Regions from separate parts of the Pseudoalteromonas sp. ASV78 genome, predicted to be linked through region 4. Evidence: predicted binding sites of a transcription regulator. Region 4 holds the regulator's gene; each other region holds the start of a gene.
What was found. Region 4 encodes LexA, which represses DNA repair genes until DNA is damaged. Its sites were predicted from a motif close to TACTGTATNNNNATACAGTA; they were not measured.
Positions count from the first base shown of each region.

Region 1: a site for LexA is predicted at 1,638-1,657, ahead of ACMVDV_RS18670 (DUF4007 family protein). Genes of this name have one in related genera too.
Region 2: a site for LexA is predicted at 1,890-1,909, ahead of ruvC (crossover junction endodeoxyribonuclease RuvC). Genes of this name have one in related genera too.
Region 3: a site for LexA is predicted at 2,101-2,120, ahead of ACMVDV_RS00890 (YebG family protein). Genes of this name have one in related genera too.

Region 1 is NZ_JBLOPA010000002.1:103,808-107,221, forward strand. It holds gene ACMVDV_RS18665 (hypothetical protein) at 1-525, opposite strand, end outside; gene ACMVDV_RS18670 (DUF4007 family protein) at 525-1,460, opposite strand; gene ACMVDV_RS18675 (helix-turn-helix domain-containing protein) at 2,678-2,977, shown strand; gene ACMVDV_RS18680 (hypothetical protein) at 2,989-3,144, shown strand; gene ACMVDV_RS18685 (hypothetical protein) at 3,110-3,370, shown strand.
Region 2 is NZ_JBLOPA010000001.1:764,508-767,921, reverse strand. It holds gene ruvB (Holliday junction branch migration DNA helicase RuvB) at 1-690, opposite strand, end outside; gene ruvA (Holliday junction branch migration protein RuvA) at 698-1,315, opposite strand; gene ruvC (crossover junction endodeoxyribonuclease RuvC) at 1,317-1,841, opposite strand; gene ACMVDV_RS03450 (ABC transporter permease) at 1,952-3,414, opposite strand, start outside.
Region 3 is NZ_JBLOPA010000001.1:209,616-213,029, forward strand. It holds gene putP (sodium/proline symporter PutP) at 147-1,661, shown strand; gene ACMVDV_RS00890 (YebG family protein) at 1,727-2,050, opposite strand; gene ACMVDV_RS00895 (ComEA family DNA-binding protein) at 2,312-2,608, shown strand; gene ACMVDV_RS00900 (hypothetical protein) at 2,685-2,987, opposite strand; gene dsbB (disulfide bond formation protein DsbB) at 2,987-3,414, opposite strand, start outside.
Region 4 is NZ_JBLOPA010000001.1:3,258,423-3,261,836, reverse strand. It holds gene coxB (cytochrome c oxidase subunit II) at 1-894, opposite strand, end outside; gene lexA (transcriptional repressor LexA) at 1,319-1,936, opposite strand; gene ACMVDV_RS14775 (hypothetical protein) at 2,011-2,805, opposite strand; gene ACMVDV_RS14770 (PaaI family thioesterase) at 2,927-3,370, shown strand; gene ACMVDV_RS14765 (hypothetical protein) at 3,367-3,414, opposite strand, start outside.

The sequences.
Region 1 (3,414 bases), on a different contig from region 4:
CTTGAATAGCTTTACAACATCTGAAGAAGAACAACCTTCTGTAGTCGCAGCTTCTAACTGTTCTATGAAAGCTGGTTTCTTACCTTTTCGGGTATTCCAAAATGTATTAACTGACTTATATAAAGCAATAATAACTCTTGTACTTAATGACTCAGGAGAACCTGATATGAGAACTTTTAAATATCCTGAACTGTCACTTGTGTGCTTTTTAAATTCGCTACATTCATCAATATGATTAGCTTCTAAAACTGAAAAAGCACTTTTAGTTAAAGGGGCTAGGGGATCACTAAGTAAATGCGATAAAAAAACACTAAATGATGACTTACCTGAACCATACGGACCAATTAATGACCAAGCTCTTGGTTGAACTTGTTCATTCAAAGACTCTGTTATACGTTTTAATAAACGTTTAGATCTTGATGTTGGTATATAAGAAGCTATTGTACTACCCGATTCATGATCCCGTTCTAAATTGATAGAACGTGTATACTGGCTGTTTATAGTTATATTTTGCAAGATCGACATTATACTTTACCCTCTTCAAAATATAATTTTAAGTATTCAATAGGCGACACTTCTTCTAACTTAAATACCTGGTGTATACCTGCTGATTCATTAATTTCAAACTTGCCTGGTATATAACGGATTGCCTCTTCTATTAATGCTAACGTTTGGCTTTCTGTTGTTCTAAAAACAGCCCCTATCGCAGCCCAATCACCTTGACTATATATGAGCTCTTCAACAGGAATTGTCGTAGCTTGTCGACTTTCAAATATTTGCGCTAAGGCAAAACCAACTACAGACTCATGTAAGGTAGCTTTGACTGAAGCTGCTGATTTATACTCTTTATTTACAGTTGCTTCAATTAAACCTAATTGGCTCATTGGTGAGTCTAATATATCATCCCAGCTTTGCTTTTTATCAGCTTCTACACTGCTATACATTCGGGTTAAAACTGAAATATCATTTTTTATTGTTCCGGCTGACGTGTTAGCGGAAATATTTTCTTTAATAAAATCATTTAACGCAGTACGTAACTCATCTTGTGTAAATTGCGTTTTATGATAACGATTAAAAAACCAATAAAAGGCAGTTGCTTTAGTGGCATTTGATGCAATTAGCCAATGAAGTAGCCATAACGTTGCTTCATCTTCCAAGTATGCATCCCATCCAGGCTCTAAATTATCTCCCATTAACGCCATACCTAAGTCTGTAGGTATTAAAAAGCCTTTTTCACTAGACGTTAATAGTTGAGTTGCTTGTAGCCAATACTTTATTGAAGCCACCATATTTTTACCAACGCCAAGTTCGACCACTGCGTTATCTGATTTAAAAATATCACTTGGTGTATTATCATTGATATAAGATAAGTTTGCCCAAAACCCTTTTGTAAGCCAACCATAGCGGAGGAAAAAAGTTTCATGTCGGCCGAAGGCCGCTTTTTTAGGATTCAGTTTCATTATTTATCGTTTCATTTTTTATACATCGAAGTGAAATGAAACTATGCCAAGAGCGATAGTTTTTAAGACACTTATGATTTATGTATGCTTACTGATAATAGCCTAGCTATCATCCCGTCTATACAAGGTCGCTTACTAAAAGCATAAATCGCGATGTTGAAATACATCTCCTAATGATACTGTCTATAGATCCAGTTTTAAAGCTTTAAAGTGTATTCATTTTCAAGGTTCAGACTTACTTATCAGAATATAGTTATAGCTTTATGTATAAAGGCTTTGATAAACATCGACTCACTAGGTTTTGTGTATAAAAATCAATTGATCTTAGAAGACTAATCAGCACTACATTTGTATCTATTTGTTGTATATGTATTCTCCCCGTGATCACACCTGAAACTGAGTTAATGATGAGTAATTTACAGCATGGATGCTGTAAAAAGCGTAGCTTGGCCATGGATGGCCTATCTACGCTGATTACGTTCACATAATTAACGGCAGTTGAAAATCTAGTGTGATCTTCGGGTGCGCCGAGAGAGTCCAGAGAGAGGTCGGCGGCAGCCTCTCTTTGGTTGCCATCGTCAACGCGATAAAATCTCGAATAGAGGTTATTTAATCCCTTAAAAAATCTCAATTGAAACCAAAAAATCACGGCTAAAGCCGATTCCTACAATGGTACAAAGCGCTAGGTTCTAGGAAAGTGACTAGACGCTAGGTATGCTCGCAGCTCATTGCTCGAAGCCCGCAGCTTTTGTCTGCTCATTTACCCTCATTCACTTCTCTTTGTGCAAAAAAAATGGCTAGGTTCTAGCAAAGTAACTAGGCGCTAGGCTGTTTGCACAAGCTCGTAACTCGAAGCCGTTATCTTCTCATTTACCCTCATTCTCTGCTCATTGTGCAAATTGTTTTTAACTGTAGTTTGATCCAACTAAGCTAACAGTCTACAAAAAAACACTATATAGGTTATATTTTGTAGACTTAGAGGCTCTAGGTTTTAGAGAAGTAACTAGGGGCTAGGTATGTTTCGCGGCACGTAGCTCATTGTGCAAAAAAAGGGTTAGGTTCTAGGGAAGTAACTAGGTGCTAGGATTATTGCGTAGCCCGAAGCTCGTCGCTCGACACCCGCATCTCGTCACTGATCTTTTTAAATCACCTTGCAAACACACCAAATACCGCTAAACTAATCATTAACAATCCAATGACTGCATAAGTAATCATTCATGAAATCTGAACAAGCATTAAAACTGGCGCAGCGTTTGGGGGATTTAATTCGCCAGCACCGAACTTTGCATTACACACAGAGCACCTTTGCCAAGATGATTGGCGTATCACGCTCTACCGTGCAAAAGCTTGAGCAAGGTGACGTGGTTAAAAGTGATATTTTATTTGAAGCACTGGTGGTGTTGCAATTACAAGGGTCACTGCTCGATGAAATTAACGAATTAGCTGCTGATGTAGGTGGCTATAATGCACGGCAACGTAAAACCAATAAAACACAGGTGATTAACGATGACTTCTGAATGCTATGTGTATGGCGAAAGAGTTAGGTATTCGGTGTGCAAATACCCAAGTTCATGAAACTGAAAACGGTGATGTACTGCTGGTTGAACGATTTGATGTAAGCGAAGGTTTACCAACTAATCACTTTTTAAGTGCCAATAGCTTACGACATCACCCCAAGCAATAACTCAAAACAACATGGTATAGGACTTGGCGATGATGGCCGGTATGCCAGTATCGCCAATTTATTATCGCAAGCTAAACGTTTTGGTTTAACGAGGGCAAAAGCGACAAAAATAATCAGCCAGATGAAAGACTATACCCAGCAATGGCCGAGCCACTTTAAGCGCTTTGCTAATATCAACGATATAGATATAAAACGCTTAGCAAGTGTTATTCCAGATATAGAATAGAAAGGTTCTAGGTAAGTGACTAGGTGCTAGCATACACTCATTAC
Region 2 (3,414 bases), 2.5 Mb from region 4:
TACTCGGCGCAATAATCGATTGGCGATACGTGGCGTACCACGAGAACGTTTAGCAATTTCTGCCGCGCCATCATCACACATTTGTAAATTTAAATAATGCGCAGAGCGCGCTACTATGGTTGAGAGATCGGCAACTGAATAAAACTCTAAACGCTGCACAATACCAAAACGGTCTCTCAGCGGTGAGGTTAACGAACCCGCGCGAGTGGTTGCACCAATCAGTGTAAAAGCCGGTAAATCAAGTTTGATAGAGCGCGCTGCTGGGCCTTCACCAATCATTAAATCAAGTTGGTAGTCTTCCATGGCGGGATAGAGTATTTCTTCAACTTGCGGGCTTAGCCTATGTATTTCGTCAATAAACAGTACATCCCCTTCTTCAAGGTTAGTAAGCAGCGCGGCTAAGTCCCCTGCTTTTTCAAGCACAGGGCCTGAGGTGGTTTTAATACTGACATTCAACTCGTTCGCCACAATATTTGCCAATGTGGTTTTACCTAATCCTGGTGGGCCAAATATTAATAAATGATCAAGTGCTTCACCACGCGTACGAGCCGCTTCTATAAATATTTCCATTTGCTGTTTAACATGGGGCTGACCAGTATAATCGGCTAATAGTTTTGGTCTAATCGCGCGATCGACTACATCTTCATTACTTTGTTCAGTCGCATCTATTAAACGATCCGCTTCAATCATGGTTTACTCACAACATTGATTTTAAAGATTCTTTTATAAGAACCTCTGTAGACATACCAGGCTTGGCCACTGATTTTACTGTTTTTTGTGCTTGCGCCAATTTATAACCTAACGATACCAACGCTGAGACTGCATCATCTGCAGTATTATTTGCGATCAGCGCGTCAGAGGCAGGCTCTATAACTGCATTATCACTAAATGGCGTGAATAAGTCATTACCCCAATCTTTTAATCGGTCTTTCATTTCCAGTACTAACCGTTCTGCGGTTTTTTTACCGACTCCCGGCAGTTTTACTAAACTAGTGGCATCTTCATTATTTACACAGCTCACAAATTGTTTAGCCGACATTCCTGAAAGTATTGCTAATCCGAGTTTAGGCCCCACACCATTGGCTTTTAATAACTCTCTAAATAATGCTCGCTCAATTTTATTATTAAAACCAAATAGTAACTGGGCGTCTTCTCTCACTACAAAATGAGTATACACAATGGCATTTTCGCCAATGTTTGGTAAATCATAAAAACACGTCATCGGCATGTTAACTTCGTAACCAACCCCGCTTACTTCAAGCAAAATCTCTGGCGGTTGTTTTTCGACTAAAATGCCATTTAAGCGACCTATCATATTATTTCCTTAAACGTCCTCTAACGGTTTTACTGGCACTGCCCGCTAGTTTTATTAAATTTTGATCTGAATGCGCATGACATATTGCAATGGCTAATGCATCGGCGGCGTCGGCCTGCGGTGTGCCTGGTAATTTTAAAATATTTTTAACCATATGCTGCACTTGCGATTTATCAGCACCACCGTGCCCTACTACTGCTTGTTTAATTTGCCGAGCAGAATATTCAAAAACAGCAAGCTCTGCCATGGCAGCGCCCACAATCGCCGCACCACGCGCTTGGCCCAGTTTTAATGCTGAATCTGGATTATGTGCCATAAACACTTTTTCAATGGCAAAGTGATCGGGAGAGAATTGTTCGATTAGTTGACTGATCCCTTGGTAAATCATTTTTAATCGAATAGGAAACTCGTGATCGGCCAGTTTTATACAACCGCTGCCTAAATAAGTAAATTTAGCCCCTTGATGGGCAATCACCCCATAGCCAGTTAATCGTGAGCCAGGATCAATCCCTAAAATAATAGCCAATACTTGCCCAATCAGTGTAAATAGTTAATTGCAGTAATAATGCCAGAGCACTGTATAAATTACCAGTGCTAAAAAGCCCGTAAAAACGGGCTTGTTTAATTGCTAGCCTTTTAGGCTAAAGAGCGCAGCAACCCTTGGGTATTTTTGCGCATGGTTCTGGCTATCATAAAGTAACCGAGTGATGCCACAAACACGCCCCCCACTAATGGCCCAATCAGCCAAATATGCGGGTGCAACTTACCGGCTAACTCAAACATCTCACGTTGTACTATTAATAACGCAACATCGCTGACCAGCGCAGCGACAAAACCCGCAGCGCTGCCAAGCAATAAAAATTCATATAAAGTGGCATTTTTTATTAACCGCCCTTTTGCACCTAAAGTACGCAATATAACAATTTCTTGCATTCGCTCGCCCAAGCTTGCTTGTACTTGGGAAATCAATACTAAGCCACCACACATCACCACTATCGCTAGTACAAAACCTATCGCCAAGGACACTTGCGAAATAGTCGAGCGAATTTGTTTAACAAAACTTTCTACGTCTATGGCATTGATGGTTGGATAACTGCGTAATAATTGGCTAAAGTCGCGCTTTTGCTCGTCATTAATACGTACCGATGAAATATAGGTCGCTGGAAAATCAGCTAAAACATCGGGGCTTAGAATAATAAAGAAATTAGGTTTTAAGGTTGCCCAATTCACTTTACGCACACTGGTAATTTTAGCATCAAATGATTGCGCACCGATTAAAAAGGTCAGCGTATCACCCAGTTTTACATCTAAGCGCTCGAGCATTGATTCTTCAACTGACGCTTCAGCGGTGGCATTGTCGCCAAACCATTGCCCGTCGATTATCTCATTTTGCGCCGGCGGTTGCTCAAGCCAGGTAAGATTAAGCTCACGGCCAATACCTGAACGGGCTTCTTCGTCTTTCTTTTCATTATCTTGCAACGACACTTCACGGGCAACCAGCTCGCCGTTGACTGCGTTGATACGACCACGAACAGTCGGGTAAAAGTCTGACACTTGAATGTTCTTTTGTGCTAAAAACGCATTTACATCTGGCAGTTCTGTTTCTGTAATATTCACCAAAAAGGCATTCGGCGCATCACTAGGTAATTGCGATTGCCAATCAGCGATCATATCGTTTTTAAGTACCACTAAAAATAACAACAGTTTTATAGCAAGCGAAAAACTGATCAACTGCACCGCATTGGCATTGGCCCGTTTTTGAATAGAGGCAATTGCAAGCGACCAACTGCTGCCTGGACGCAGCCCTAGCTTACGCCCACCACCAAAAATTAACCGTGATAGCAAAAATAAGATGGCGATTAAAACCAAGGTTGAAACAAATAAAATAGCGGTGATTTTTAAGTTATTACTAAATAACCACATTAGTAAAAATACCGTCACAGCCGACATGCCTAAATGCACTTTACTCACCAACAGCTTATCGCCCAAATTACGGCGTAATACTCTAAGCGGTGGAATATCAAATAAATCTAATAACGGTTTGATTGAAAACATCACCGCACAAATCACCCCAGTGCTGATCGCTACAAACCAAGGTT
Region 3 (3,414 bases), 3.0 Mb from region 4:
CTTAGCATGCTATAGTCAACTTCTAGGATGGTTTTTACACCAATAATGACTTTGTATCATATTGATTTAATACTGATTTGTGAGTCATTATTAGGATTAAAAGCCAGGTTTTAACTTCAGAGTTGGAGGCGAATTTGGAAACTGGAATGATTATTTCTTTAGCTGCGTATTTTATCGTAATGCTAGGTATTGGCTTATATGCATATAAGCAGTCTACCGCCGACGTATCTGGTTATATGTTGGGTGGAAGAAGTTTATCTCCAGCAGTAGCGGCTTTATCTGCCGGCGCATCGGACATGAGTGGTTGGCTACTGATGGGTTTACCCGGTGCAATGTATCTATTTGGTTTAAGTAAAGTATGGATTGCAATTGGTTTGGTACTGGGGGCTTGGGCAAACTACTTTTTAGTCGCACCACGCTTGCGTGTGTATACTGAAAAAGCAAATGATTCGATTACTATCCCTGATTACTTTGCTAACCGTTTTGCTGATAATAAAAATATATTACGTGTTATCTCGGCAATTGTAATTATTGTTTTCTTTACACTTTATACCTCATCGGGGGTTGTTGCCGGTGGTAAATTATTCGAAAATTCATTTCAAATGAGTTATGAAACAGGGTTATACGTTACCACGGGTGTGGTGGTACTTTATACCTTGTTTGGTGGCTTTTTAGCCGTTAGTTTGACTGACTTTGTGCAAGGTTGCATTATGTTTATTTCCTTGCTAGCGGTTCCTGTAGCAACTTACATGATGTTAGATCAGCCGGTGATGGATACATTAGCCAACGCACGTTATGATTTATTATTGAGTTCACCCAAAGAGACTGAGATCCACGCACTTAATATGCTCGATTGGTTTGCTGGTGGTTCTACCATCGCGATTATTTCTGCAATGGCATGGGGCTTAGGTTATTTCGGTCAACCGCATATTATCGTTCGTTTTATGTCAGTTCGATCTGTTAAAGATATGCCAACCATGCGCCGTATTGGTATGTCGTGGATGACGCTTTCGGCAATTGGTGCGGTGTTAACTGGATTATTTGGTGCCGCTTATATGATTGAAAACCAAATGCTAATTGACGATAAAGAAACAATCTTTTTAGTGTTATCTGAACTGATATTCCACCCGTTAATTGCTGGTTTTTTACTTGCTGCAATTTTAGCGGCGATCATGAGTACTATTTCGTCGCAGCTATTAGTATGCTCAAGCTCACTAACTGAAGATTTTTATAAGATTTATCTAAACCGCAGTGCTTCACAAACTGAATTGGTTTTAGTGGGTCGAATTAGTGTGTTACTAGTGGCATTATTTGCTATTTACTTGGCTTATGATCGCGATAGTTCGATTTTAGATTTAGTCAGTAATGCTTGGGCTGGTTTTGGTGCTGCATTCGGCCCATTAGTATTGCTAAGCTTATATTGGAAGCGAATGAACCTACAAGGTGCGATAAGTGGCATGGTTGTCGGTGCTGGCACAGTGTTGGTGTGGATCTATGCGCCAATAACCATTAATGGTGAGAGCCTTAGCAGTATCATCTATGAAATTATACCGGGCTTTATTTTATCAAGTATTGCGATTGTAGTGGTGAGCTTATCAACACCGCCTCCAAGCAAAGAGATCACGCAGTTATTTGATGAAGTAGAGGGCTCGCTGGCCTAATAATAACCAGACCAACAAAAAAGGAGCTTTTTATAAGCTCCTTTTTATTTGTTAACTTGTTGGTATTAGCTCGCGGCTTTGTCAGTGCTGGCTTTTAAGTCTGCCACGTTTTCTGCTGTTTTCTTCGTTTTAGCCGGTGCTGCTTTAGCAGGGGCAACATCTTTAGCGCCTTTGAGTACATTGATAAAGTCGTCTTTACTTTTCGCAATCTCAAGTGCAAGCGATTCAATTTGTTGTTCACTTAAAGGGACATCCACTTTTTCTAACATCATCTCAAGCGACTCTGCTATATCAAGCATTTTATCATACGCGTCCGCTTCTTTTTTCGTAGTAAACGTCATACGCTCGACTCCGTTTCTTTCTACAACATATTTAACAACAACAGCCATGATTTCTCCTGCCAATTTGCTTGGTGAATAACATGTTCACCTTGATTGATTACTGTTTTTATGTACAGTAATAGTTTGTTGGCCTTTTTGCAAGTGAACATTTTTATTTTTTTACTATCGGTATATTGACAAAGAGGTACAACTTTACTTTATTTAAATGGTCGCACTTTTTCAGTATGACTTTATTTGGATGTAGTCCAAAAGTGAGGGCATTAAAATCAACTATTAACTGAGTCCACGTATGGATCATGGAGAAGAAACATGAAGTTTTTAACTTTAATAGTGGTAGTGCTTGGCCTCGCTATTTCATTGCCTAGTAATGCAGCTGTAACTAAAACCGAAGCAACTGAAAGTGCGGAAAAAAGCCAGTTAGTCAATGTTAATCAAGCAACAGTCGAACAACTTATCCAACTGCCAGGTATTGGTAAATCAAAAGCGCAGGCGATCGTTGATTATCGTACCAAGCAAGGTAAATTTAAGTCTATTGCTGATTTGGCTCAGGTGAAAGGAATTGGCGACAAACTCATCGCTAAACTAGAAGGGAAAGTCAAATTTTAATAAGTTAAATATTAATAAATTAAATCTTAATAAATTAAATCTTAATAAATTAAATCTTAATAAATAACAGGGCGAATTATTCGCCCTGTGTAAACTCTGCAATCGCTTGTTGTAAATGCCCTTTAGCAAACTTGATCTCCACTGGAGTAGTAAGCAAGGGGTAAGCCACACCGGTGATCAGTAATACAGGCAGCAAAAACCAACCTTCAATATACGCTAATGATAAAAATACAGGAGTTAATAAAAGCAATTTTAAAATACGTAAAGCGATTTTTTGCATTGGCGTTAACATACTTAAAGCTAAGGCAATAATTTGCTGACGTTGGCGTATTTTAAATGGTTTTAATAGCGTTACTTGGCTTGAAAAAAATGTCATCATCACAGCGACTTTTTAATTATTAAACGACTTGCAACAACACTTATCAGGATCAGAGTAAATGCGCCAAAAATAACTTCCATCCAAGCGGGCATACTCAATCCAGCAAACTGCCAATCAATATTGCCACAGTCACCAGTAGCGGCGAAGAATTGTGGTATCCACTGATGTAACGGGACGGGGAAGTTCGGCTCAAACTCGCAGCTAAATGCAAAAGGGTCAGTCGTGGTTTGCATCTCGAGATGTTGACGAGCAAGCAGATAGCCCCAAATACTGGCAACGGCCCAGCTAGATAAAGCGCTAACACGCATTAACATGTTAGTTGGATTTATTGCTCCAATAATGCCTGCAATCAGTAGCCCTAACATCGCGGTTCGCTGATAGATACACATAATGCATGGTTCTAACCCCATTTGGTATTGGAAAAATA
Region 4 (3,414 bases):
CATACCCGTAGGTTGATGACATGCTGCACAACTAGCCATGTAGACCTGCTCACCCAGCGTCATTAACTCTTCTTTCGATAATGTTTGATCTAGTAACGCTGCATCCGCGGCGGCCGCTTTTTGCTTCGCTTGTTTAGCATCAGCCAGCCATGTGGCAAAGTCTTGCTCAGATTTAGCTTCCACAACCACGGGCATAAAACCGTGATCTTTGCCGCATAGTTCTGCACATTGCCCGCGGTAAATGCCCTCTTCATTAATTTTCGTCCACGTTTCATTGATAAACCCTGGATTAGCATCTTTTTTCACCGCAAAATCAGGCACCCACCAAGAGTGGATCACATCATCTGAAGTCATTAAAAAACGCACTTTTTTGTTAACCGGTAAGACTAAGGGCTTGTCTACTTCAAGTAAGTAGGTCGTCGTTTTATCAGCTTGATTAGTTATTTGTTCTTGCGGAGTCGATAAAATAGAGTAAAAAGCCACATCTTCGCCCATATACTCATAATGCCATTTCCATTGTGAACCAGTAATTTTGATGGTCAGATCAGCTTTACTCGCATCTTCCATCGCAATTAAGGTTTTTGTGGCAGGAATTGCCATACCAATCAAAATAACAAATGGAATAGCAGTCCAAAGTATTTCAACTTTAGTGCTTTCGTGGAATTGGGCTGGAATTGCCCCTTTTGATTTTCGGTGATGTATTAACGCCCAAAACATAACGGCAAATACAATCACCCCGATCACACAACAAATAATAAATATAGTCATGTGCAGTTGATAAACATTATTACTTATATCGGTTACACCTTCGCGCATATTAAATTGGCTATTAGCCAACAATTGCTGCGGAAGCATAAGTAATATAAGCCACAAGGTAGAGCTCAGTTTACCCATGTGACGGCTCCTTTTGATGCTATTGCAAGACGCAAAGCGAAAAGGCGGCACTGCTTTTTCACGCCAATTCGTTATTTTTTTATTGTAACTGGTAATTAACTCTGCCTCTGGAAAGTGCTTTTGCGTAAAACTTCGCAACTTTTAAAGACAAGTGTTAACACAGTGTATTAACCAATTAGTTAAAAAACGAACAATTAGCAAGTTTTAGGAGTAATTAATTTCTCTTTTGGTGCATAAATAATAACTAGAAATCAGCGCGTTATTTTGTAATGAAGGGGAGTAGTAGTGGGCTAAAAGTAACGTATAAGTAGAGCTGACAAGGGCTTGAGGGGCATAGCTAAGTATGAAATTTAGCCATTAAAGAGGTAAAAAAAATCAAAGCACCAAACTTCACCAATTTGGTGCAAAATAGTAAACAAAAAACTTACATCCAATCAGCGTTACGGATCACTCCAACCGCTAATCCCTCAATATTGAAAGATTCATGCTCAAGATCAACTTCGATAGGCGCAAATTCATCATTTTCGGCATGCAAAAAAACTTTTTTACCTGCTTTTTCAAAGCGCTTTACTGTTACATCATCATCAACACGGGCAACCACCACTTGGCCATTCTCCGCAACTTGAGTGCTGTGTACTGCCAGTAAATCACCATCCATAATGCCAATGTCTTTCATACTCATGCCCTGCACTCGTAATAAAAAGTCTGCTGCTGGTTTAAATAATAATGGGTCAACTTGGCAGTGACTCTCAACATGCTGTTGTGCCAAGATTGGCTCACCAGCAGCTACCCGACCAATTAGCGGTAAACCAAGTTGTTCTGGCTCTTCTTCTTCAACCAACTGAATACCACGGCTAGCACCGGGCTTCATTTTAATTACGCCCTTTTTAGCCAGTGCTTTCAAATGTTCTTCCGCTGCATTAGCACTTTTAAAACCTAGCGTTTGCGCAATCTCAGCACGGGTTGGCGGCATACCGGTATCTTTAATAAATACTTTAATAAGTTCGAGAATTTGAGCTTGGCGATTCGTTAATGGGCGCATACAACTGGTTTTCCATACAGTACATTTAACTGTGAGTATATACAGTTATCTGAAAATCGCAAATATAAATTGGCTCAAAATCGCGCCGTTAATAACAAGCTCATACTATTTAAGCCACTTCCGGAATCAAGCGCTGAGCCTAAACCTAATTTTAATGCGACATGTTGATTAAACCAATATTGTGTTTGCAGTTCATAGTTGTCACTGAGGTTATCGGTATTACGAATATTGGCAATTAATCCTACTGACCATGCCTGATTTACATAATAAAATGCCCGCCCTTGCACATAGCGATAACGTCCCGCTAATTGTTTTAACTCTAAATCCCAACCTTGGTTATTATCAATATCAGTCCAGCGCACATAAGGCGCATAAGTCCACTCTACCGAGACGTTTTCGGTGTTCTGCTGCCAGTTAATATTGTAGCTTTCAGCTCGACTGTAATAAGCGTTAAAGCCAAGTTGCAGCTGTTCATTCATCTGCTTACCAAGTGCTGCACTTACTAAATAATCGGTATCTCGCCAATCTTTGTTATCATCGGAGATCCTTTGCAGGCTGGCCTGCATAACTAACCCCTCAGGGCCATAAGCGGCAGCATCGATATTTAAATAGTTAAAATCACCATTCGAGAATCCGCCAACAGCATAGTTATTCACTCGATTTAAGTGGGCTTTAAATTCATATGGTCCAGTTAGAGACTCAAGATCTTGAGCAAAGTAACGATAACGCGCGCCTAAAAATGACTCATCTAAACCGGCAAGATCGGTAAAACCAATATCCAGTTGATGCTGTGTAGCAGCTACAACTGGAGCCTGAGCAAGTACACTCATAAGCAGTATTGCACTAAAGCCAAGTACGTTTAACTTCATCCTTTAAGCCTATTAACAAATACATAATAAAGGTACATTTTAGCTATTTTTATGATCTTAACTGTAGAAAAATGTTTAAAAGTGTAGACTGATTTAGTAAATAAATTAATGAGGTAGACTGATGAGTATTTGGTATCAACCGATCACCCTAGCGCAATGTAAACAACTTGATGACGGTATAAGTGGTCAAGGCACATTAATGAAAACCATGGGCATTGAAATAAGTGAAATAGGCGATGATTATTTAGCAGCAACCATGCCTGCAATCCCTGCTCATCATAACCCGATGGGCATGGTACATGGCGGCGCAAATGTTGTGCTTGCAGAAACGGTGGCTAGTTATGCTGCAAACTTTGTAGTTGATTTTACGAAGTTTTATTGTGTTGGCCAAGAGATCAATGCTAATCATTTAAAAGCATCACGTAATGGTATATTAACCGCGATAGCAAGGCCACTGCACTTAGGCAAGCGCACATCTGTATGGGAAGTAAAAATCACTAATAGTCGTGGGGAACTGTGCTGCGTATCAAGAATGACCGCAGCAGTTGTAGAGCGTAAAGGCTAGTTTGAAAGTGGATAAATTGTAATTTCAATACCTGCACCAATCGC